DNA from 4 places in the Enterococcus mundtii genome. Region 4 is predicted to be linked to each of the others. Evidence: predicted binding sites of a transcription regulator. Region 4 holds the regulator's gene; each other region holds the start of a gene.
The links. Region 4 encodes NrdR, which represses ribonucleotide reductase genes. Its sites were predicted from a motif close to ACACNATATATNGTGT; they were not measured.
Positions count from the first base shown of each region.

Region 1: a site for NrdR is predicted at 1,072-1,087, ahead of EM4838_RS15445 (deoxynucleoside kinase). Genes of this name have one in related genera too.
Region 2: a site for NrdR is predicted at 4,059-4,074, ahead of nrdH (glutaredoxin-like protein NrdH). Genes of this name have one in related genera too.
Region 3: a site for NrdR is predicted at 3,865-3,880, ahead of nrdD (anaerobic ribonucleoside-triphosphate reductase). Genes of this name have one in related genera too.

Region 1 covers NZ_CP018061.1:3,312,037-3,317,827, forward strand. The annotation lists gene mvk (mevalonate kinase) at 1-852, opposite strand, end outside; gene EM4838_RS15445 (deoxynucleoside kinase) at 1,149-1,805, shown strand; gene EM4838_RS15450 (lytic polysaccharide monooxygenase) at 1,938-3,335, opposite strand; gene EM4838_RS15455 (lytic polysaccharide monooxygenase) at 4,108-5,478, opposite strand.
Region 2 covers NZ_CP018061.1:2,559,248-2,565,038, forward strand. The annotation lists gene EM4838_RS11990 (ABC transporter permease/substrate binding protein) at 1-431, opposite strand, end outside; gene EM4838_RS11995 (quaternary amine ABC transporter ATP-binding protein) at 424-1,617, opposite strand; gene EM4838_RS12000 (GntR family transcriptional regulator) at 1,814-2,449, opposite strand; gene EM4838_RS12005 (GH25 family lysozyme) at 2,686-3,504, opposite strand; gene nrdH (glutaredoxin-like protein NrdH) at 4,151-4,375, shown strand; gene nrdE (class 1b ribonucleoside-diphosphate reductase subunit alpha) at 4,557-5,791, shown strand, end outside.
Region 3 covers NZ_CP018061.1:614,922-620,712, forward strand. The annotation lists gene dinB (DNA polymerase IV) at 1-487, shown strand, start outside; gene nrdG (anaerobic ribonucleoside-triphosphate reductase activating protein) at 590-1,192, opposite strand; gene nrdD (anaerobic ribonucleoside-triphosphate reductase) at 1,564-3,753, opposite strand; gene EM4838_RS02890 (ABC transporter ATP-binding protein) at 4,076-4,843, shown strand; gene EM4838_RS02895 (ABC transporter permease) at 4,833-5,791, shown strand, end outside.
Region 4 covers NZ_CP018061.1:1,533,485-1,539,275, forward strand. The annotation lists gene EM4838_RS07335 (Nif3-like dinuclear metal center hexameric protein) at 1-46, opposite strand, end outside; gene EM4838_RS07340 (tRNA (adenine(22)-N(1))-methyltransferase) at 48-740, opposite strand; gene EM4838_RS07345 (hypothetical protein) at 962-1,393, opposite strand; gene dnaI (primosomal protein DnaI) at 1,577-2,503, opposite strand; gene EM4838_RS07355 (replication initiation and membrane attachment family protein) at 2,503-3,885, opposite strand; gene nrdR (transcriptional regulator NrdR) at 3,908-4,393, opposite strand; gene EM4838_RS07365 (CsbD family protein) at 4,852-5,184, opposite strand; gene coaE (dephospho-CoA kinase) at 5,242-5,791, opposite strand, start outside.

The sequences.
Region 1 (5,791 bases), 1.6 Mb from region 4:
TTGTGCTAAAGCAATCATACATCCACCACGTCCGCCACCGGTCAATTTTGCACCTAAAGCGCCAGCAGTACGTGCGGTAGCGATCAGAGTGTCTAAAAAGTCATTACTGATCGTCAAACTTTTTAGAATGCGCTGGGCATCATTCATTGCTTCAGCTAGCTTTTCTGGTGAGTTGTCGATAATTGCTTTTTTAGCTTGTTTCGTCAAGTATCCTAGTTGTTGGATTTTTTGTCCAGTTTTCTGCGCATCTTTTTCAAAAAGGTGAGCCACATCTTTCACCGCTGCACGTGTTTGACCTTTGATTCCCGTATCAGCAACGATCAAAAAAGCATCGATATTCAACGCAAAATAATCAAAAGGATGGCCTTTTGTAAAATAAATCGGTTCGTATCCACTTGTTGCGGCAGCATCGATTCCACTGGGGTTTCCATGTGCGATTTTTTCAGAAACTTGCACATGTGCCAATAATTGTTCTCGTGATAATGGCAACTCATAGGCAGAATAAAAAGCTCGTGTGATCGCAGTGGCTACAGCTGCACTGGAACCCATCCCACGTTCTGCAGGGATGGTGCTTTCAATTGTTAAACGCAATGTGTCTTGCACATGGTAGTGAGTTTTCAGTCCAGCAATCAGCTGTTTGATATTGTTCAACGCATGTGGTGCGTCATTTAAATTTCCTATATAGTAGGAAGAAATAAGTTGATCTTTATTGAATGATGGGAGTGCTTCAAGTGTAGCCGTTACTTTTGTTGCATAAAACGGAAAGGCAATGGCAGGCTCGCCGTAAACGACAGCATGCTCACCCATTAAAATCAGTTTTCCACTCGATTCCCCTTGGCCATGAATTGCCATAGTACAACTCCTTCTTTTCCTCTGAGAGTAGCTTTTAAACAAAAAATAAAGCGCCTATTACTACGTGCGCGATGTTTGTCCAAAAAAACAGTCCTTCTTTATTTTACTAAAACCAGTCAAGAAGTAAAATAAAGAATACGATTTCTCGACAAAAAACGTGATTTTCTTAATAAAATTTTGGTTTTTCATAGGAAAGAAACTTGTCGATTTCGTTTGACACCACAAGATATTGGGGTTATATTTAGAAACATGAGAAAAAAACACTGTATTTAGTGGGAGAAGTGAGTTGGAGGGAAATGAGTGTGATTGTTTTAGCAGGAACGATAGGGGCAGGGAAATCAAGCTTAACAAAAATGATTGCTGACCATTTTAAGAGTCAGGCCTTTTATGAATCAATCGATGACAACGAAGTATTGCCTTTGTTTTATGCAAACCCTGAACAATATGCGTTTTTATTGCAAATTTATTTTTTGAATAAGCGATTTGCAAGTATCAAGCAAGCGATGCAAGAGGATAACAATGTGTTAGATCGTTCGATCTATGAGGATTCATTATTATTTCATTTAAATGCAGATCTTGGTCGAGCGACAGCAACAGAAGTCCAAGTCTACGATGAATTATTGGCGAACATGATGGAAGAATTGCCCTATGCGGCATCGAAAAAACATCCCGATCTATTGGTTCATATTCGCGTATCTTTTTCAACCATGTTAGAACGGATCGAAAAAAGAGGGCGGACATATGAGCAACTTTCTTTTGATCCTAGTCTTTATGAGTACTATCAAGAATTGAATCGCCGTTATGATGAATGGTATGAAGCTTATGATGAAAGTCCTAAGATTCAAATCGACGGTGACTGCTTGAACTTTGTGGAAGATGAAGCAGCGAGAGTGCAAGTGTTACAAATGATCGAAGAAAAACTAACGGAGATCCGTGAAGAAATCAGCGTATAAAAAATGTTCTGACTGAAGTGGAACTTTGAATGGTCCAAATAAAAAATCACAAAAAAGAGGCAATCACAAATGAGTGATTGCCTCTTGCTTATTTCAATCGTTGTTTAGTCGAACAAAGGGTGGTGAGTTGATTTATTTAGGGTAGAATAATGAGTGAGCAATTCCTGGTGCCCAGTTTGTATCACCGTAGTTCAAGTGAGACTGCCAAGTAATGTAAGTCACACCGTTGTGGACAACTTCTTCACCGGCTGTATAAGAAACAGGTGAGAAGAAGCTTCCTACTGTCCATTGACGTCCAGTAACGACTTCACCGCCGCCGTTTCCGCCATCGCCACCGTTTTCGTCACCTCCGCCATTTTCATCGCGATCAGTTGTGATTGTTAATGTGTTACTTTCATCTGAAACATCGCCTTCATTGCTGATTGCGCGTACTACAAATGAGTATTGTGTTTCAGCTTTTAAGCCTTCTACTTCAAAAACAGTTTCAGTTGTTGAACCAATTACTTGGCCATCACGCAAGATTTCGTATTCTTTGATTCCTTTTGAGTGAGTAGAAGCTCCCCACATCAATGAAACGCTAGAACTTGTCTGACCCATTGAGTGTAAGTGGCTAGGTGCAGTTGGTTTTTCTTCTGTAGTTTCAGATAAAGTTGTAACAGATAAAGCTGTTCTTTCAGAAACTAGACCTGTTTGTCCAACTGCTTCGATTTCATATTTATATGTAGTTTCTGCAGTTAGGTTTTGATCACTGAAATCTGGTGAAGCTGTGTTTCCTAATAATTGACCATCACGGTAAATGTTGAATGATGAAGCATTTGCTTGTCCGTCCCAAGTCAATTGAGTTGTTGAAGAAGTTACGTTAGTAGTACGAACGTTACGTGGTGCTGTTGGTGCTACTGGAATTGCTGAATCACCTTTCAAGTTCACATCGATTACTTGGTAGAATGCCATTGCTGTATCATCTACATCCCAAACTGCTAGAACAACATGATAACCAAGACGGTCATTAGGGATGTTCACTGAGTGTGATGGATTTGTTGCAGCTTGAGCCCCACCATGGTTGATCGTTGTTAACAATTCAAAATCGCTACGATCTAACTGATCATTTGGATTCCAATCAGCTTTTGTGATGTAGTAATGCCATTTAGTGGTGCTGTGTGATTGTGTATAGCGCCAAGTGAATGTATTAGGACCTGTGTTCAAGTCTTGTTTTGTCCACATAGTCGAAGTTTGACGGTCTAAGTTGAAGTTGTTTCCAACTGCACCGCTTGCAGAAGCAATCTGTCCGTCAGCAGGACCAGCTGCTGGGTAGCCTTTCAATGCTTCTAATGATTGTGGTTCATAGATTACTGGACCGTATTTTGCTAATGCAGAATCGTGATTAATTAGACGGTCGCGGTGTCCTTGATAAGAACGACTGATCGGTGACTGCACATAACCGTGAGCTGAAGCGTCTTGTCCTCCGATAGATAAACCTACTCCTAATAAAACGCTAGAGCATAGAACTGTTGCTAAAATTTGCTTTTTCATGTTTCCCTCCATAGATAAAATGATATTTTTAGATAACTAATAAGGTCGATGAGTATGACTCGTTCGATGTGCCTCGTTGTTATCTGTATTTAATATTATCAGAGAATTGCACTATTGAATAATCTGTTTATACCGAACATTAGGTAAAATTGGGTCTTGACGTCAAATGAGGGTGTTTTTATCCAAAACATGAATAAATATTGATTTAAAGGCATTTTTATTGTCTTTTTTATTTGTTATTAGTTATTTATTTTGTATAATAAATAACAATAAAAAAATAAAAAGATAAAATTTTATTCTAATTGAGAAAGCTTGGAATGGCGCTTATAGTTATTTTTTGACGTTTGATTATTTTTAAAATATATCTTTTTATTGACTGTTTTAGTCCTTTTTTGTAGATTTGATCATCAATTTTTTGGTTTGAGATTGTGATAGGAGTGTTCGGTCTTATTATCGAAAAAAGTCAATTTAGAATATCGTTTATTTGGATTCAAGAGTTTCGAGATGACTAAATACTACATCTCAAGCAATTCTATATATTTTATCTATTTATAGAAGGAACTGGATACGAAGAGGGAGAGAATGTGTTTTACAATCTGTGATAATGGATGAGCACTTTGAAAAACTAGCACCTGTATAATTCGTCTCGAATGTTACAGGTGCTAGCTTATTTTTGAGGCAAAGAAAGTTGTTCTAGCCTCAGTTTTATAGGGTTTTGTTTACGTGGAATGTTTTCTATATTATCGTTTTAATTATGTTTATAAGGTTTATTTTATTTAGGATAGAATAAGGCATGAGCAATTCCGGGTGCCCAGTTTGTATCTCCGTAGTTCAAGTGAGATTGCCAAGTGATGTATGTTACACCGTTGTGAACAACTTCTTCGCCTGCTGTATAAGAAACCGGTGCGAATAAGCTTCCTACTGTCCATTGACGTCCTGGAGTGACTTCGCCACCACTGTCGCCGCCATTGTCATCGTGATCTGTCGTAATAGATAACGCATTGCTTGCATCAGATAGTTCATCCGTATTGCTGACTGCGCGAACCACGAATGAGTAGGCAGTGTTTGCAGCTAATCCAGACACTTCGTATGCTGTTTCTTTTGTTGAACCAATCAATTGATTGTTACGGTAGATGTTGTATTGTTTGATTCCTTTTGAATGAGTAGAAGCGCCCCACATCAATGAAACACTTGAACTTGTTTGACCCATTGAGTGTAAGTGAGTCGGTGTAGTTGGTTTTTCTTGTGCATTTTCTGTTGCAGTTTTTACTGTCAAAGCTGTCTTAGCAGAGACTAAGCCAGTTTGTCCAACTGCTTCGATTTCATAGTTATAAGAAGTATCCGCAGTTAAGTTTGTATCATTGAAATCTGGCGATGATGTATTTCCGATCAATGCACCATCACGATAAACATTATAAGATGCAGTATTCGCTTGACTATTCCAAGCTAATTGGACAGTTGAAGAAGTTACATTCGTCGCACGCACGTTTTGTGGTGCTGTTGGTGCTACTGGAATCGCAGAATCACCTTTCAAGTTGACATCGACTACTTGATAGAAGGCGCCGCCTGTATCATGAATGTCCCATACAGCTAAAACAACATGATAACCGATACGGTCGTTTGGAATGTTGACTGTGTGGTTACGATTATTTGCAGAAGCAGTTCCATCATGTTGGATTTCTGTAATCAACTCTAAATCGCTACGTTTCAGTGGTGCATTCGGGTTCCAACCTACTTTAGTAATATAATAATGCCATTTAGTTGTACGGTGAGATTGTGTGTAGCGCCATCTGAATGTGTTCGCTCCTGTTTCTAAGTTTTGTCTTGTCCACATTGTTTCTGTTTGGTTGTCTAATACAAAGCTTCGTTGAACAGCTCCGTTGGCAGAAGCGATGCGACCGTCGACAGGACCTCTTTCCGGGAATCCTTTACCGGCTTCTAATGATTGCGGTTCGTAAACCACAGGACCATACTTAGCTATTGCAGCAGCTAAGTTGACGTTGCGGTCTAAGTGCCCTTGATACGCACGACTGATCGGTGATTCAACATAACCGTGAGCAGAAGCGTCTTGTTCCCCGATCGCTAAGCTTGCTCCAAATAAAATCCCCGAGCATAAAACGGTACCCAAAATTTGTTTTTTCATTTTTCCCTCCATATGTAAATAAGATTTAGATAACGAATAATAAAAGACGAGTTTCGTAATTATCTCTTTATCGTGTTATCTGAAATTAAGATTATCAAAAAAAACGAATAGTTACGAATCAGTTTATACCGATGTGTAGGTAAAAAAAATAATAGAAACATAAATAATATGATTTGTTATAACGTTGATTTTTTAGGGGTTTTGGTACCGTGTTTGGAAAATAAGAACATTTTTTTATAAAAAAATATTTCTTGGTATTAAGAATCAAATGATTTTCCCTAGATTATATTTTAGTTATCTTAAAATAAAAGAA
Region 2 (5,791 bases), 1.0 Mb from region 4:
TAAACAAAACCAGGCATTGTTTGCATAAAGTCAAGGATCGGTTTAATGATTCCTTGCGCTTTATCATTTTTTGCCATGAGAATACCAAGAGGTACACCAATGATGATCGAGATCACACTAGATAGTAAAACCAATGTGACAGTATTCATCAAATCTGTCCATAACCCTTGATTATAAATGAACCATAAGCCAATCAACGTAAATAATGTCAATCCGGGACGTTTTTTTGAAATAAAGAACGCTGCAACTGCCATTAAAAGAATAAATAGTGGTGCTGGTATCACTAATAAAAGATTCGTGATAGCTGTCATCACTGCTTGACCAATCGTTTGAAGGAATGAGAACAGTCCTGCGAACGTTGTTGTCAACCAATCAGTGATCGTTTCGACCCAGTCAGCGACGGGTACTTGATAGTTCAATAGATTATTCATGTTCGCTCACCTCACTTGTTGCTGCTAATGCTTCGATTACGCTACCTCGGATAATAACACCTTTTAATTTCCCATTATCAACCACGGCTAATGGCGTCGGCGAATCATAAATAATATTGAAGATATCACTAACTAACATATCTTTACCGATCACTGTAACATTTTCATCAAGGAAATCGATCAATGGACGTTTTTGACGTCTTGCTTCTAATGCTTGATCTGCTGTGATGATCCCTTTTAAGTTACGTTTTCTATCAACAGCCATCAACATGCTGACTTCTTCATTACGCATACGTGTCAATGCAACGTTTGGACCATCTGATTCAATGTTTGTTGTTAGTGCAGGAACCATGATGTTTTGCGCCGTCAAGACTTTCGAGCGATCGACTTCTTCCACGAATTCTCTCACATAATCATTGGCTGGATTGGTCAATATTTCTTCCCCAGTACCGATTTGCATGATTTCTCCGTCTTTCATCAACGCAATGCGATCCCCGATACGCAAGGCCTCATTTAAATCATGTGTGATGAAGATGATCGTTTTTTGCACATTGGATTGTAGTTCCAATAATTCATCTTGCATTTCACGACGAATCAATGGATCAAGCGCTGAGAAAGCTTCATCCATCAATAGGATCTCTGGATCATTTGCCAATGCTCGGGCTAACCCTACACGTTGTTGCATCCCACCAGATAATTGACTAGGATATTGATCTTTAAAGGATAACAAGCTTGAGTTCTCTAACGCTTTTTCTGCTTTTGCTTGACGTTCTTCTTTAGGAACACCGCGAACTTCAAGTCCGTATTCTGTATTTTCTAAAATCGTACGATGCGGGAAGAGACCGAAGTTTTGGAACACCATGTTGATTTTGTGACGACGAACTTCACGAAGTTCTTCTTTACTAAGTGTTGAGATGTCTTCTCCATCAATCAAGATATTGCCAGATGTTGGTTCAATCAAACGATTTAACAGACGGATCAAGGTTGATTTCCCACTCCCCGAAAGTCCCATGATCACGAAGATCTCACCTTCTTGTACATCAAAACTCGCTTCATATACACCGACAGTTGCGCCGGTTTTTTGTAAAATCTCTGTTTTCGATTGGTGCTTTTTCATCATTTCCAAAGCAGTTTGTGTTCGTTTACCAAATATTTTCGTTAAGTTTTTGACTTCTACTTTTACCAAACAAATTCTCCTTTGTATGTAAATTCATTTTTCTTTCTGAAAAAAGTGACCACACTACGATAACACCATGTAGTCACTTTGTCAAAATTCAAGTATCTGTATTCTTAGGGAAACTACACAAAAAATTGGCCAATCCCTTATCAGTATAGGGATTGACCAAAATTAGAATTAAATGAGATTTTTCTTATCCGATCGTTCACTGCCCATCTGGATAAAAAAAGTTTGTCATTCGTTGCAGCGTATACTCGTTCCCAATGAAGTGGACGGTATCGCCCGCTGAGAATTTAGCATATGGGCCAGGAGAGACCAACAGCTCTTGATCGTGGGAAATAGCAATCACTGTTGCACCAGTTGCTTGCCAGATATTCAATTCGCTGATGGATTGGTTTAAGTGAGCCGCTTCCTCTGTCAAAGCAAGTTCAAAAGGCAGAAGTGGGTTCATCTTATGTATTCGTTTCGTTTGACTAACAAGTTGGTCCAATAGTTGCGAAAAATGATTCAACTCTTCTTGTTGTTTTTTCACGCTTTCCATGATTTCTGCTTTTGTTTCTTGGATCGATTGCACATCTTGGTATTGTAAAAGGAAATCCTTTGCTTTTTCTTTAGATGCTACAAACGCACCACTGCCATGACGGACTTCCATGATCCCCAGATCGACCAAAACATTGATTGCTTTACGAGTCGTCTCTGGAGAAGCGTTATATGTGCTTGCTAAAGTGGATCTTGCATGGATCTTCTCGCCGATTTGATAACGATTTTCTACGATTCGTTCAGCCAAGTCAACGGCGATCTGTTGATAACGTGGGCGAACCAGTTTGGTTTTTTCACTCATTTTATTCTTCCTCTTTCATCTACTTGTCAGCTAACATCTTACTATGGACGCTTCAAAGAAGCAAAAGTAAACTGGTTTTATTTTTTTCTTCTATACAAGAAATCCGGTAGTTGTCAGTTGATTTTTCCAAACTAAACAGTTCGTATCACACACTTTGAGAATAAAGCGACAACCACGAAAATCAAAAAATTTTCGTGGTTGTCTTTTTGTTTCTTACGCTAAAAAACAAACTTCATTTAACTTGTAAATTTTTTCAAATAGTCAGTACTTACATCAAAATGACGGGCAGGAAATTCTGGGAAATACAGATCACTTGCCCACTGCCATGCTGCTGTATCTGTATGCAAAGGATTTTTATCAGAAGGATCATACGGCCACTGTGCAACCCAACAATTTTCTTTTCCTAGACGTGTCATATCTAGCTTGTTTTCGGTAAACCAAGAAGCACTCGAATAGTGGATGACGTTTTGATAGCCTCCCTGTTGGATCTCTTTTTGGAAAATCAACGCATTATCTGTCACTTTGTCCAAGTTCATCTTTGGATTTTCACTATCGTTGACAACCACAGTTGATGATGGCAGGTTCAACTCTTTCATATAATCCAATAAAAACTGGGCTTCCCCTTTTGTATCAGCTTCTTCATTGAACCACGCATAATGATAGACACTTACTTTTAGACCTGCTGCAACGGCTGAAGCAATCTGTTCAGGAGCAAGCGGATTTTTATACGAGTCTCCTTCAGTCAATTTCACGACTACACCCTTAATGCCATAGTTTTTCATCGTTTGAAACTCTTCACTCGATATCTTGCCGTTATTAGAAGATATGTCAATAAAATCTTTAGCTGGTCTTCCTGATTCGGCAGCGGAGATTCCAGAATCGTCTGTCAGACTTCGAGTGAGTGATTCTGAGAATTGGCTGCTGCTACCTAACTCATGTTGATTTTTTTCAGTAATCATAGGCTTGATTGGAATCAAAGTTGCCTGTGCTGTTCCTCCAACGTAAACTAGTAAAGTAAAACAAATAACACCTACCCATTTGATCATTGTACGCATCTTGGATCGCTTCCTTTTATTGAATTTTCAAAGCATCAACAAGACGTCCTGTTGGCTCCATTTAACCAAAAATCAAGAAATAAAAAAACAGATAACATGACAATTAACTAATTTTTAAACATAACATTGTTATTAAAAAATAAAAATATTGTTAGTTCAATTTTTACAATATTTATCATCTTACTACTATATATAGTAAGTACTCTTTTGACTTTTGCTATTTTGATTCGAGTTTCTCTTTTCGATGATCCCTAGACGCTTCATGATCATTTTTCATTTTGTGAAAAAATTTCTATCTCTAAAATGTATAAATACCTTTTTCTTCTGGTTTTGATCTACAATTATTTCTCTTCTTCTTTCCATCTTTTTGCATACCTTTTTCGTTTGTGATTTTTCGATCGAACATTCATTTATTGGCAAGTAAAGGTTAAAAAAATATTTTTTAACGGAGTTTTCCACAAGCATTTCTGTATTAATACAAGCGAATCTGCACGAGATACTTGTTTTCATTGTTTTTCAAAAACCACAAAACATAGTATTCCACAATTTCCACAACACAAGATGTAGTGTTTGTTGATTGACTTTTTTACTAATAGATTTATACTATTGATTATAGAGAAAACACATGGGCAGGAGGCAAATAATAATGAACGTAAAAATCTTTTCAAAAAATAATTGTATGCAATGTAAAATGGTGAAACGCTTTTTAGCTGAAAATAAAATCGACTTTGAAGAAGTAAATATCGATGAACAACCTGAAGCAATCTCATGGTTAAAAGACCAAGGATTCCAAAGTGTTCCGGTCATCACTTCTGACGCAGCGACTGTCATTGGTTTTAGACCAGATCAACTACGTCACTTAGCTAGCTAAGAATCATTCAAACAGTTGTCAAATAGATCGAGGATTTACTTGATCCTCTGCCACCATGGATTTGATGGACTTACGGATATTCTCCGTAACCTCCCCAAATCCTTTTTTACAGCAATGAACACCACTATATCTTGTGGTCAAACATGTATCATCAAAATCAAAAAGAAGGTTGGGCGTATGTATGAGTCTTAAAAATCTAAAAGATGTCAGCTACTTTAAGCTGAATAATGAAATCAATCGACCAGTCAACGGGCAAATCCCTTTAAATAAAGATAAAGAAGCTTTAGCTGCTTTTTTTGAAGAAAATGTCAAACCAAATACGATGATGTTTCCAACAGTGATCGACAAAATCCAGTATTTGATCGACAACCAATATTTAGAAGCAGAGTTCATTCAATTATATAGTAGTGAATTTATTGAAAAACTTTATCAATTCCTATTCGAACAAAACTTTACATTTAAATCATTCATGGCAGCCTATAAGTTCTACTCTCAATATGCGTTAAAAACAAATGATGGTTCTGCCTACTTGGAATCTTATGAAGATCGTGTCGCATTCAATGCGTTGTACTTTGCGAATGGCGACGAAGAACTAGCCTTAGCTTTAGCTGATGAAATGATCCACCAACGTTATCAACCAGCAACCCCTTCATTTTTGAATGCTGGACGTAAACGTCGCGGTGAACTTGTTTCTTGTTTCTTGACTCAAGTAACGGATGATATGAATTCGATCGGTCGTTCGATCAACTCTGCCTTACAACTTTCACGAATCGGTGGCGGTGTTGGGATCACTCTTTCTAACCTACGTGAAGCCGGAGCGCCGATCAAAGGATACGAAGGTGCAGCTAGCGGTGTTGTTCCAGTAATGAAATTGTTTGAAGATAGCTTTAGTTATTCGAACCAATTAGGACAACGTCAAGGTGCGGGTGTCGTTTATTTAAACGTCTTCCACCCAGACATCATGATGTTCCTTTCAGCAAAAAAAGAAAATGCAGATGAAAAGATTCGCGTGAAGACTTTATCACTTGGTGTGATCGTCCCAGATAAATTCTATGAATTAGCACGTAAAAATCAAGAAATGTATCTATTCAGTCCTTATAGTGTGGAAAAAGAATATGGTGTGCCATTTTCTTATGTAGATATCACTGCGGAATATGACAACTTGGTAGCAAATCCAAATATCCGTAAACAAAAAATCAAAGCCCGTGATTTAGAAAACGAGATCTCTAAATTACAACAAGAGTCTGGTTATCCGTATATCATCAATATTGATACAGCAAATCGTGAAAATCCTGTAGACGGTAAAATCATCATGAGTAACTTATGTTCTGAGATTTTACAAGTACAGACACCTTCTGTCATCAATGGCAAGCAAGAATATGAAGAGTTAGGGACAGACATCTCATGTAACTTAGG
Region 3 (5,791 bases), 920 kb from region 4:
TCTGTATAAATGCAGTGAAATGATGTTGATCCAACAGTTTGGTAAAATGGGGTATTCGTTGTATCGAAAAGTACGAGGTATCCATGATTCGCCGGTCAATGTCACCCGCGAGCGTAAGTCAGTCGGAAAAGAGCATACGTATGGACAACCACTAAGAACAGAAGAAGAAGTTTTAGGTCAATTACGTCAGCTAGCTGAGAAAGTAGAAGAGTCTCTCCGACGTGTTCAGAAACATGGAAAAACAGTTGTCTTGAAGGTCCGTTATACCGATTATTCTACAGTAACGAAGCGAGTGACATTACCAGAATATGTTTATAAAAAAGAAGCGCTGTTTTATCAAGCGAGTCTGATATGGGAAGAGATTTTAGGGATAGAGAAAGGGATTCGTTTATTAGGTATCACACTGACGAATTTAGATCCGATGACTTATGAGAATATTGTGTTGCCTTTGTGGGAAACGCAAGCGATAGAATCAGAAATAGAATAAAGAATGCTCCATCTTAGACTTTGAGACAAAAGCGAAATTCACTTCTGTCTTGGCCTTTTAGATGGAGCATTCTTTATTGTGTTCAATCAAAACTGAGTATAGTTAAATCAGTTCTTGTTTTTTTATTTGTTCATATGTTTGCGTAGCATCTGTACATTTTTCCCAGATGACGACTTGTTTTTCAGCAAGCGATCGTTGCACGTCAATGATGCGCTGATTACTACTTCCACGAAATTGTAATTTGAAATCTCTTTTTGACCATTCAAAACGGCCATCAACAAGAATATCGATTTTCGAGAGCAGTTCTAGTTTATCTTCCGAATCTTGTAATAATTCATCGAAGGTATAACCGGTCCAAGACCAGATGTCTTTGCTGTGACCAAATTCTTGCCGGATTCGATCGACTACACGTAGGCAAACATTCGTATTCAAAAAAGGTTCACCGCCTAAGAGTGTCAATCCTTGGACGTAATCATTGCGTAGATCAGCCATGATTTGTTCTTCCAGTTCAGCAGTGAATGGTTTGCCGTAACGGAAATTCTGAGCGGCTTTGTTAAAACAACCTTCACAGGCAAATAAACAGCCACTTACATATAAGCTATTACGAACACCTTCACCATCCACAAAGTTGAACGGTTTATAATCGGCAATATAGTCATGACTATAATCTTGAGCCAGCCATTCTTTAGGTTTAGGATTTCTCATAGTAAAACTTCTTTCATTATAAAATGGTATCCGTTATAAAAAATTCTTGAAGGTCGTAGGAGACATAAGAAAATAGCCAGAAGAAGGGGTGCTATCTCTCGTATGACTTGGAGTTGGACGCTTTTCTTACAACCTTATCTACAGTGTTCGAAAGCCAACTCCTACGATAATAAGTCAAAAGATGAAAAAATATAGAAAACTATTTTCCCATCTTCTGTCTTATTACTTGGAGCTGAACGACTTTCTCACAACCTTATCTACGGTGTTCGAAAAGCTGACCTTCAACATTAAGCTGAAAAATCAAAAAATATGAGAAGCTATTTTCTGATTTCCCATCTTACTGCTCAGGTCAGGACGCTTTTCTCACAACCTTACTTCATATGTTTCACGCGTGATGAGATTTCTTTGTGTCTGCCGTGGACCATTGGGCGGGCTTGTGGGTTTCCTAGATAGCCGCATGTTCGTTTGACTACGTCACATGATTTTGGATCGTGATTGCCGCATTCTGGGCATTCAAAGCCACGTTCAGTTGGTTGGAAATCTCCTTCAAAACCACATTGGTAGCAATGATCGATCGGCGTATTGGTTCCTAAATAGCCTACTTTGTCATAGGCAAAGTCCCAAACAGCTTCTAATGCCTTAGGGTTTTGTTGCAAGACTGGATATTCACAGTAATGGATAAAGCCACCAGAACAGTATTTTGGATAGTCTTTTTCAAATTCAAGTTTTTCAAATGGCGTTGGATTTTTACGCACATCATAGTGGAAACTATTAGTGTAATATTCTTTATCTGTGATATTTTCAACGATACCGAATTTCTCTGTATCTAAACGACAAAAACGATCAGTCAAGCTTTCACTTGGCGTGGAGTATACGCTGAAGTGATAGCCATATTCATTCCCCCAAGCGTCTGCATTGGCTTTTAGTTTTTTCACGATATCCAGAGTGAAGTCTTTAGCTTCAGCATTATTTTCCCACTCACCGCCAAAGAAAGAAGCAGCGACTTCATAAAGTCCAATGTAGCCTAATGAAACAGTTGCTCGACGATTTTTAAATAATTCGTCTACGGCGTCTGTACGAGATAGTCGTTTACCGAAGGCACCATACATATAAAGGATCGGTGCATTTGCAGGAATCGCTTCTTTACAACGTTCGACACGATAAACTAATGCATCTTTCATGATCGACAAGCGATCTGAAAGTAATTGCCAGAATTTTTCTTGGTCACCATCTGCTTCCATGGCGATCCGTGGCAAGTTCAATGTAACCACACCTAGATTCATTCTTCCGACATTCACTTCTTCACCGTTCTCGTCTTTCCAACCTTGTAAGAAGGAGCGACAGCCCATTGGTACTTTGAAGCTTCCTGTCAATTCAACGATCTTGTCATAGTTTAGAATATCTGGATACATTCTTTTTGTGGCACATTCTAATGCTAATTGTTTGATGTCGTAGTTTGGATCAGTGGGTTTCAGATTGATTCCGTCTTTTAGTGTAAATATCAATTTAGGGAAGATTGCTGTCCGTTTTTCACTTCCTAATCCATTGATCCGGATTTGTAAAATCGCTTTTTGGATTTCTCGTTCAAACCAATTTTTACCTAGACCGAAGCCAAGTGAAGTAAAAGGCGTTTGTCCGTTGGAAGTGAAAAGTGTATTGATCTCATATTCTAAACTTTGCATGGCATCAAAAATATCTTTTTTTGTTTTGGCTTTTGCATAGGCTTCTTGACGTTCGGGTGTGTCGATCCATTCTTTGGCATCAATTAAATGCTTTTTGTAATTTAATTGTGCAAAAGGAGCAAGCAATTCATCTGTACGATCGGCAGAACATCCGCCATATTGGCTAGATGCAACATTGGCAATGATCTGTGAGATCTGTGCCGTTGCTGTTTGGATCGATTTTGGTGATTCGACTTCTGCATTCCCAATTTTAAATCCGTTGTTCAACATACCTTTGAAGTCGATCAAACAGCAATTTGTCATTGGTGTATACGGATGATAATCGAGATCATGATAATGGATATCGCCTTTTTGATGTGCGTTGGCAATATGCGGTGGGAGTAATTTTAGCCCAATCGATTTCCCAACGATCCCAGCAGTCAAGTCACGCTGTGTATTGAACACATTACTATCCTTGTTCGCATTTTCATTGACAACACTTTGGTCTTTATTGATCAGTTTCTCAATCGAAAAGTTGATGTCTGTTGCCTTACTACGAGCAAAATCACGTTTTGTTCGATAGTGGATATATTCTTCTGCTAAGGCATATTCGTTTTTTTCTAACAAAATATGTTCAACGATATTTTGGATCTCATAGATTTTTACGTTATTTGCGAAGCGATCTTTGATTTCTTTGATCACAAGTTCTGCGATTGATTGGATCTTTTCGTACGTAATAGGAGATAAGGAACCGTGAATTTTCTTTTCTGCTTTGATCAGTGCGGCATTTATTTTCTGTTCATCAAATGGTACCTCGCGTCCGTCGCGTTTGATGACAGTCATTTTTTTAGTTTCAGGCTGTTTTTCTAGTACAGCCATTTCTTGATCTGTTCGTTTCATTTTCTTCAGCTCCTACAAAAATAGTTCTTGTCTATCATAAAACAAATTGAAGAAAGGAGCAACTAATTATCTGCTACATATAGTGTTTTATCGCTGTATAATTGAATGAGTATACTATATATGGTGTATATTATCTTGTGAAAAAAAGTGAAAACGTATGGTATCAGCTTTTGGAAAATACGAATTATTTTTTTTTGAATAAAAAAATTGAATAAAAAAATTTCATGGATAAATTTTTCGAGTGGTCAGGTGACAAAATCAAAAGGGAAAAAAGTGAAAGGATGTGCTACTATTCAATTAAGGATAAAGGTGGAGGATTAGCATGAGTAAAATAATCGAAGTAAAACATCTAAGTAAAAGTTATGGAAGTAGTAAATCACCGGTCAAGGTGTTAGACAATGTTTCTTTTTCAGTTGAAGAAGGAGAGTTTATTGGGATCATGGGGCCAAGTGGGGCTGGAAAAACTACTCTGATGAATATCTTATCAACGATCAATTTACCAACGATGGGTAGTGTGATGATCCAAGGGAATGAAATCACAAAAATGAAAAAACATGAATTGAGTGATTTCAGACGAAAAAAAATTGGCTTTATCTTTCAAACGTTCAATCTTATCGATACATTGAATGGTAAAGATAATATTTTACTTCCTTTGGCTATTGAAAATATGGCAAAAGATGAAATGGACCGAAGAGTTTTACATGTTGCCCAGCTTTTAGGGATCGAAGAATTACTAAAACGTTATCCTGATGAAATGTCAGTTGGACAAAGACAACGGATTGCGGCAGCTAGAGCTTTAGTAGTAGAACCAGAGGTGATCTTCGCAGACGAACCAACGGGATCATTGGATTCAAAATCAGCAACAGAATTGTTGAATTATTTAAAAACAGTCAACGAAGTCGAAAAATCAACGATCTTATTAGTGACACATGATCCTTATACAGCTAGTTATTGCAATCGTATTTTATTTATCAAAGATGGTGTGATTTTTTCAGAAGTGATCCGCCGAGGAACGAGAAAAGAATTCTTTGAAAAAGTCATCGACATGCAGGCGACGATTGGAGGAGGCGGTAAAATCAATGCTTTATAAACTAGCCGCAAAAAGTTTTTTTAAACAATCGAGGGGCTACCTTGTCTATTTCTTCAGTTTGACCTTATCGACGATGATCTATTACTCTTTTAGCGCGATGACCTATGACCAATCACTGATTCGAAGGGCAAGTCAAGATGTTTCGATAGATACTATTTTAAAGCTTGGTAGTTGGATCATTACCGTTGTTTTACTCTTTTTCGTACTCAGTGCTAATCGTTTCTTTCTCAATCGGAGACAAAAAGAAATTGGGATCTATCAATTGTTTGGAATCAGTAAATTCCAGATTTCATCGATCTATGTGTTGGAAACGATGACTATTGGTTTTTTTGCTTGTATGTTAGGTATTTTATTGGGAAGTATTTTTTCAAAATTGTTTCAAATGATTTTAGTACGAATGATGAAGATGGATATTACTAGTCGTTTTTTTATTTCTATCCCGTCCATTGTTGAAACCGTCGTGGTATTTTTTGTCATTCTTTCAGCAGTTTCTCTTTATTCACTATGGAAGATTTGGAGTTATCCCATGAATCGTAGTTTTGGGGAAAGAGAACAAGTGGAAAGTTCAATGTTGCGTATTCGCACAAGGCATCGTTTATTAGGCGTAATCGGTCTATTGATGATTTCTAGTAGCTATTTCGCCGCATGGAACTTTAGAGAAACGATTAGTCAGCTATTTGAAAAAAAGGTAAATCTAGGATTAATGATTGCTTTCCCATTTTCGATATTTTTTGTTTGTTTATTAGGAACCTATCTGTTCTTTTGTTATTCTTTTCGCTTGTTGCTCCATTTGTTGAGCGATTCGAGATTCAAGTATCGAGGAACCAATTTTTTATTGATTGGGAACACACAGATCCATCTTTTAAAAAGTTGGCGAATGAATTCGTTAATCACATTAGTTATCGGTCTATCTTTGGCAATGATCGGAGGGATGACTGGTATATCGAC
Region 4 (5,791 bases):
AATAGCTTTCAAATTTTTTGATGAAATCTTGTGCTTTAATGGACATGTCATAAAACCTCCTTGATCCATTCCACCTCTTGTTGGATTGTCTCATATCTGTTTTGTTCACTCGCATTTTTTAATTGCTCTAAGATCACTTCACGTTGTTTGAGCTCCCGTTGCCATTTTGCCGAAAAAGTAGCGTTTTTATCTTCGAGTAAGAATGGCCCGAACATCAGCTCTTTTTCAGAATAGTCAATGGGCTGTTCTTTCTTTTCAGCTACGATGATCTCATAGATCTTTTTGTTTTCTTCGATGATTTCTTCTGCAATGATCTGATAGTTATTTTCTTTCAGCCACGTTCGTAACGTTTTTTCGCCAATATTGGGCTGTAGAATCAAACGTTCTTCTCCCGATAAGCGCTGGTTTTGCCGACCAGCTTCTAAGATGTCACGAATCAAAGAGCCTCCCATGCCAGCAATCGTGATCGCGCTGATTTGATCATGCTTTTCGATGGCATCTAATCCATTGGCCAAGCGTACCTCAATTCGCTCAGACAGTCCATTTTTCATCACCTGTCGTTTTGCCGATTCAAAAGGTCCTTTAACGACTTCTCCGGCTACAGCAAAGTCGATTTTTCCTTTGAGCATCAATGCGACGGGTAAGTACGCATGATCTGAACCGATATCTGCTAAACGAGCAGCTTCTGGTACAAAACGTCCGACAGTTTCAAGACGTTTCGATAACTCTGTGTGATTCATTTTTCCACTCCTTAACTACTGAATGTTTGGATAGCATCCAATTTGTCATGACTTTGGACAAACACTTACTTATTAAAGTTATCCTACTTATTTACGCTTTTTGGATAACTATTGTTCTTGTCCCTATCATAACATTAGTTTATGTTCACTAGAAAAAAGAACTGGGAAAATATCCCAGTCTTTTTTTAACAAGTAATCAAAAGATTTCAATTGATTCTTTTTTATTGGACAGTGATCTCAATGATCGAATTTCCAGGAACTTGTGGAGGGATCGACATCGTCATGACCGCCATTTCTACCAATTTAAATTCGATCTTTTCTCCTTCTTTTAAGGAATCGACACCACCAGTGATTTGATCCACTGAAGCATTCAAGATCACTCCATCATTGCTGAAGGACGTACCGATATTTGCTGGATCTTCTATTTCTTCTACATCTTTGACGGTGATTTGGTACACATCACCTTCCGCTTCGCCGAAGCTTTCGATCGTACCTGTAAACACACTTTGTTTTTGTTCGGTAGAACTATCTGTTTCCACTGTCGATTCTGCATTGATCGAATCGATTGAACCTGTACTTCCTTCTTCGTTGCCGCAGCCTGCCAATGCAAACACGAGACCGGCAGCAACTAGACCAGTTAAAATAGCTTTCATCATACATCCTCCGTGTAATTTCTTGCGTTACTGCTTTGATGATTCCATCCGGTTATTTCTTCAAGTCCATGGATTCGTTTCATCTTAACTTTGTTCATTTTATGAATTTTTATTGAAAAGGTGAAAAACAGTGACAGTTGAGTAGATACTCCAACCTGTTTCTGTAAAAATCAATTGCTGGCATTAGCCATTTCGACGATTTCGGCCTGTCATTTCGATTTCTTTTGTCAAATAGCGGATTCGTTCCATGATCCGTTTGGCTTTCAACGGTTCCTCATCGCCTCGTTGTGTCACCGTCAAATGTTGTTCTAATTCGTTCATCGTGAAGTTTGAAGAAAAGAATGTTGGCAATTGTTCTTGCATCCGATACTGTAGGATGACACCAAATACTTCGTCACGGATCCAACTACTCATCGCATCCGCTCCAATATCATCGATCATCAAGATCGGCGATTTCTTCACCGCATCTAACTTCTCAGCCACTTGATCTTTGCCGATGGCTTGCTTCATTTCAACAGCAAATGTTGGGAAATGAACCAACGTTGTGGTGAATCCTTTGATTGCCAGTTCTTTCGCTGTTGCACCTAAAAGATAGGTTTTCCCGATACCAAAACTTCCGACCAAGTACAACCCTTTGTGGAAGTTTTTAGGATCAGCTGAATATTGTTCAACGAAGTCTAATGCTTCTAAGCTTGCATAGCCACGTCCATCTGTTCGTTCGAAATTTTCAAAGGAAGCAGATTGGATGTCTTTGGGCATATCCATTGCTTTCACACGACTCTTGATCTCTTCTTGTTTTTGACGAGCTAAGAGTGCTTCTGTCGGCACATAGGTGACATCGACATAGTGGAAATTCAATGTCAATTTTGGTTCATATCCGGGAGCGATCATCGTTGGATCGTTCGTTTGATATTTTCTTTTTTCTTGGACATACTCATAGAGTTTGGCATAGCTTTTTTCGATATCCGCTTGCGTCAATCGGTCTTGATGGGCTGATAGAAAGGCTTGAACATCCGCATCATTCAAAACTTCAGCAATCATCTCGGAATACTTTTCTTGGTAGTTGCGTTTACTGATGATTTTCTTCAGTTCTTTTCCTACATCTTCCATTAGCTCTCACCTTCCTTTTTAGCCAGATACTCTTTGAAGCGACGATCGATCTCGGCTTTTTTCTCTGTACTGATTTGCGTTTCGTCTTTTGGTTGATTGACCCAATCAGGCAATTTTTCTCGCCTTACGTTTCGTCGATAATTTGACGTGTTGTTTTGTTTTGTCGCTTTTGGTTGCTTTGCTTTCGTACTCAATGTATGGAGATGCTCAATCGCATCTTCTGGCGTACTGATTTTTTTTTGCGCCCACTCATTGGCGATCGTATTCACGAAGCTCGCATTCAAGCTCGCATGGTTTTTTATGACTAACACATAGTTGATCAAAATGTTGATGACACTGCTAGACAGACCGGATTGGGTGACCAAATCTTGCAACAACCAATTTTCCTGTTTGGAAACATACCCGCCTTTTTCTTTTTTTATCGCTTCGAGATAACGCATCGGTGGGGTTTGTCGTGCGACTTGGATCAATTGTTGTGCAGCACTAGGCAACGCCTGATTGACAGGGACACCAGTTTCAGCAGGCTGATCGGTATCCAGAGTGTTGCTCGATTGTCGCAACGCATTCTGCTGTTGCTGCCGTAGCAAGACGATCCGTTGAAGTTCTTTTAAAGATACTTCTTCTGTCGTAAAATCAAACGACTGTAGAATCAACTCTCCTAATGTCAGTTCATCAAAGCCATAGAGTTGTTGGTATGTTTTCACTTGTTGAAGGACTGGTTCTGTCAACTGATTGATGTGTTGTTTCTTCAACCAATCGGTCAGAAACGTCCAGTCAAACGAGTCTGAATCTGCTATCAATGATTTGGGTTCAACAGGTGTGAATTTTTGCTGGATCGATTCCACTTGTTCTTGGTTTGCTGCATAGACTGTTTCATTGAACCGATAGACTTCCAAAAACTTCTTAGTAATTTTTTGATAGCCTTCATGCGAAAGATTTTTTGGCTTAAATAACTCTGTCAATTGGTTGAATCGACGTTCACCAACTTTTTCTAGAAGTAAAAAAGAAAGTAACGTATCATTGAAAAACGCAGGAACGTCCATCGGTTCTAACAACTCATAAAGAAAACAATTGCCCAAATTTTCATCTTTTTTGAAATAGACTTCTAAAAGACCGATTCCTTCTAGTTTTTTTCGCGCCTCATAAAATTGTGGTAATCCACAACTTAGACTACTCAATAAATCGGCGTGTAATCCTTCAGGACCTACGCCAGTTTCTAACGAGATCTCCGAGTACAACGTCAAGTAAAGACTCAACGCTTCTCCCCCGATCAATGGTTGGTAAAGGGATAACAAGGCTGACTTTCCTTCTTCTTTTAAAGGACTGCTCTTTCTTCCTTGGTAAATATTTTTCGGTTGTAATTCTTTCCACGCATTTTCCAAGGAATGCTCCCTCCTTTATTAATTACGCATCATTTTCACTATTACCCGAATCTTTGGCTTTATCAACAATGTCTTGTAATTCTTTCAAAAAGACAGACATATCTTTGAATTGACGATAAACACTCGCAAAACGAATATAGGCGATTTCATCTAAGTTCACTAAATCTTCCATGACGTATTCGCCGATCAGATTAGTTGAAACCTCATTTTCGCCAAGACTTCTTACACGATTTTCAACATGATTGACGATCTGTTCCATTTGTTCCATCGCTACTGGACGTTTTTCGGCAGAACGGATCAATCCACGTAAAATCTTGTCACGATTGAATTCTTCCCGTTCACCATTTTTCTTGATAACTAATAAAGGTGCCGCTTCAATTCGTTCAAAGGTCGTAAAACGGAAGGAACATTTTTCGCACTCCCGGCGTCTTCTTATCGCTCGACCATCGTCAGCTTGACGACTATCGATCACTCTTGAGTTGTTATGTTGACATCTAGGACATCTCATCGTAATTTTCACCTCTCTTGGTGTAGTTTGATCGCTTATTTGAATGTACCAAATGAAGTTGTTCCATCAGTTAACTCTTCCACCTACTATGAATCATTGGTGTTAAAAAGGCTGATTTTCACACTAAGCTTAAAAATTATAAAATATGAAAAGGACTTTTTCAATTTATATCTTATTGCTCAGGTCAAAATAATTTTTACAACTTCACTGCTTAATTGTGTTAGATTTTTTCCCACTGATTTTTTATTGAACTAATTCAAGTGGATCGTAATAAACGTTTTCTTATTACTAACTTTAGTATAACATGAAACAATTAAGCAATGCGACTGTCCCAGTTAAAAAATCGCTTGAACTGAAAGATTTGTTGTGTTTTCATCTCAACGAACGAAAACAGACTGGCGTTAAGCACCAGCCTGTTTCTTTTGGATTTTCTGTTTTACTAAATGATTGGGTAATCTCTATAGTTTATCTTCGATTCCCGTATAATGTTTCATTCGTTCTTCTTCGATTTTTTGTTCTGTTGAACGATGATCGAATTGGGGGGCTTGTTTTTCTTCAGGACTTGTCTCTGGATCTTTGCGTTCTGTTGTTAAGTCTTGGCGTTTGGCTTCTTTTTCGACATGTTGGTCTTCTAACTCAGCAATTCTCGCCCGGTATTCATCTTCACGGATTTTACCTTCTTCTGCTTGGATCTGGCCCTTTTCCTGTAAGTCTTCTTTGTGGAGAATCTCACCAATCTTTTCTTTCGCAGAACCTACTACTTTGTCTTTTTGGTTTTTGAATGTACCCATCGTATCATCTCCCCCTCTTTCTTTATATAAATAGCATAGCAAAATGTTGCGATTTACTCAAAGAAAGCGATTAAGTAACAACCATTTTTTGATTTCAGCGGATAAATCTTCCTTGGTTTGACGATTATCGAACACGATATCCGCACGTCGTTTTTTTTCCTCGATCGACAATTGACTTTTCACCCGTTGTTCTGCGTCTTTTTTTGATAATTGATTGCGTACCATCAAACGTTCGATCTGCTGGGATTCTGGAATATAGACCACTGCGACGGCATCCATTTGTGTATCATACTGTCCCTCAAATAATAATGGAATATCGACGACGATCAGCGGATATTTTACTTTCTTCTCTATGATTTCTTCAGTGATTTTCCCACGGATAAATGGATCTAATACTTGATTCAATTGCTCACGAGCGGTGACAGAGCCGAAAATCAATTGTCCAAGTTTTGCCCGGTCTAAGCGACCATCCTGTTGGAGGATCTCCTTGCCGAACGCTTGAACCAACGCTTGAAGTCCTGGCGTATCCGGTTCAACGACCGCTCTTGCCACTTGATCGGCATCAATTACTGGAAAGCCATATTGTTGGAAAATAGCAGCGGCAGTA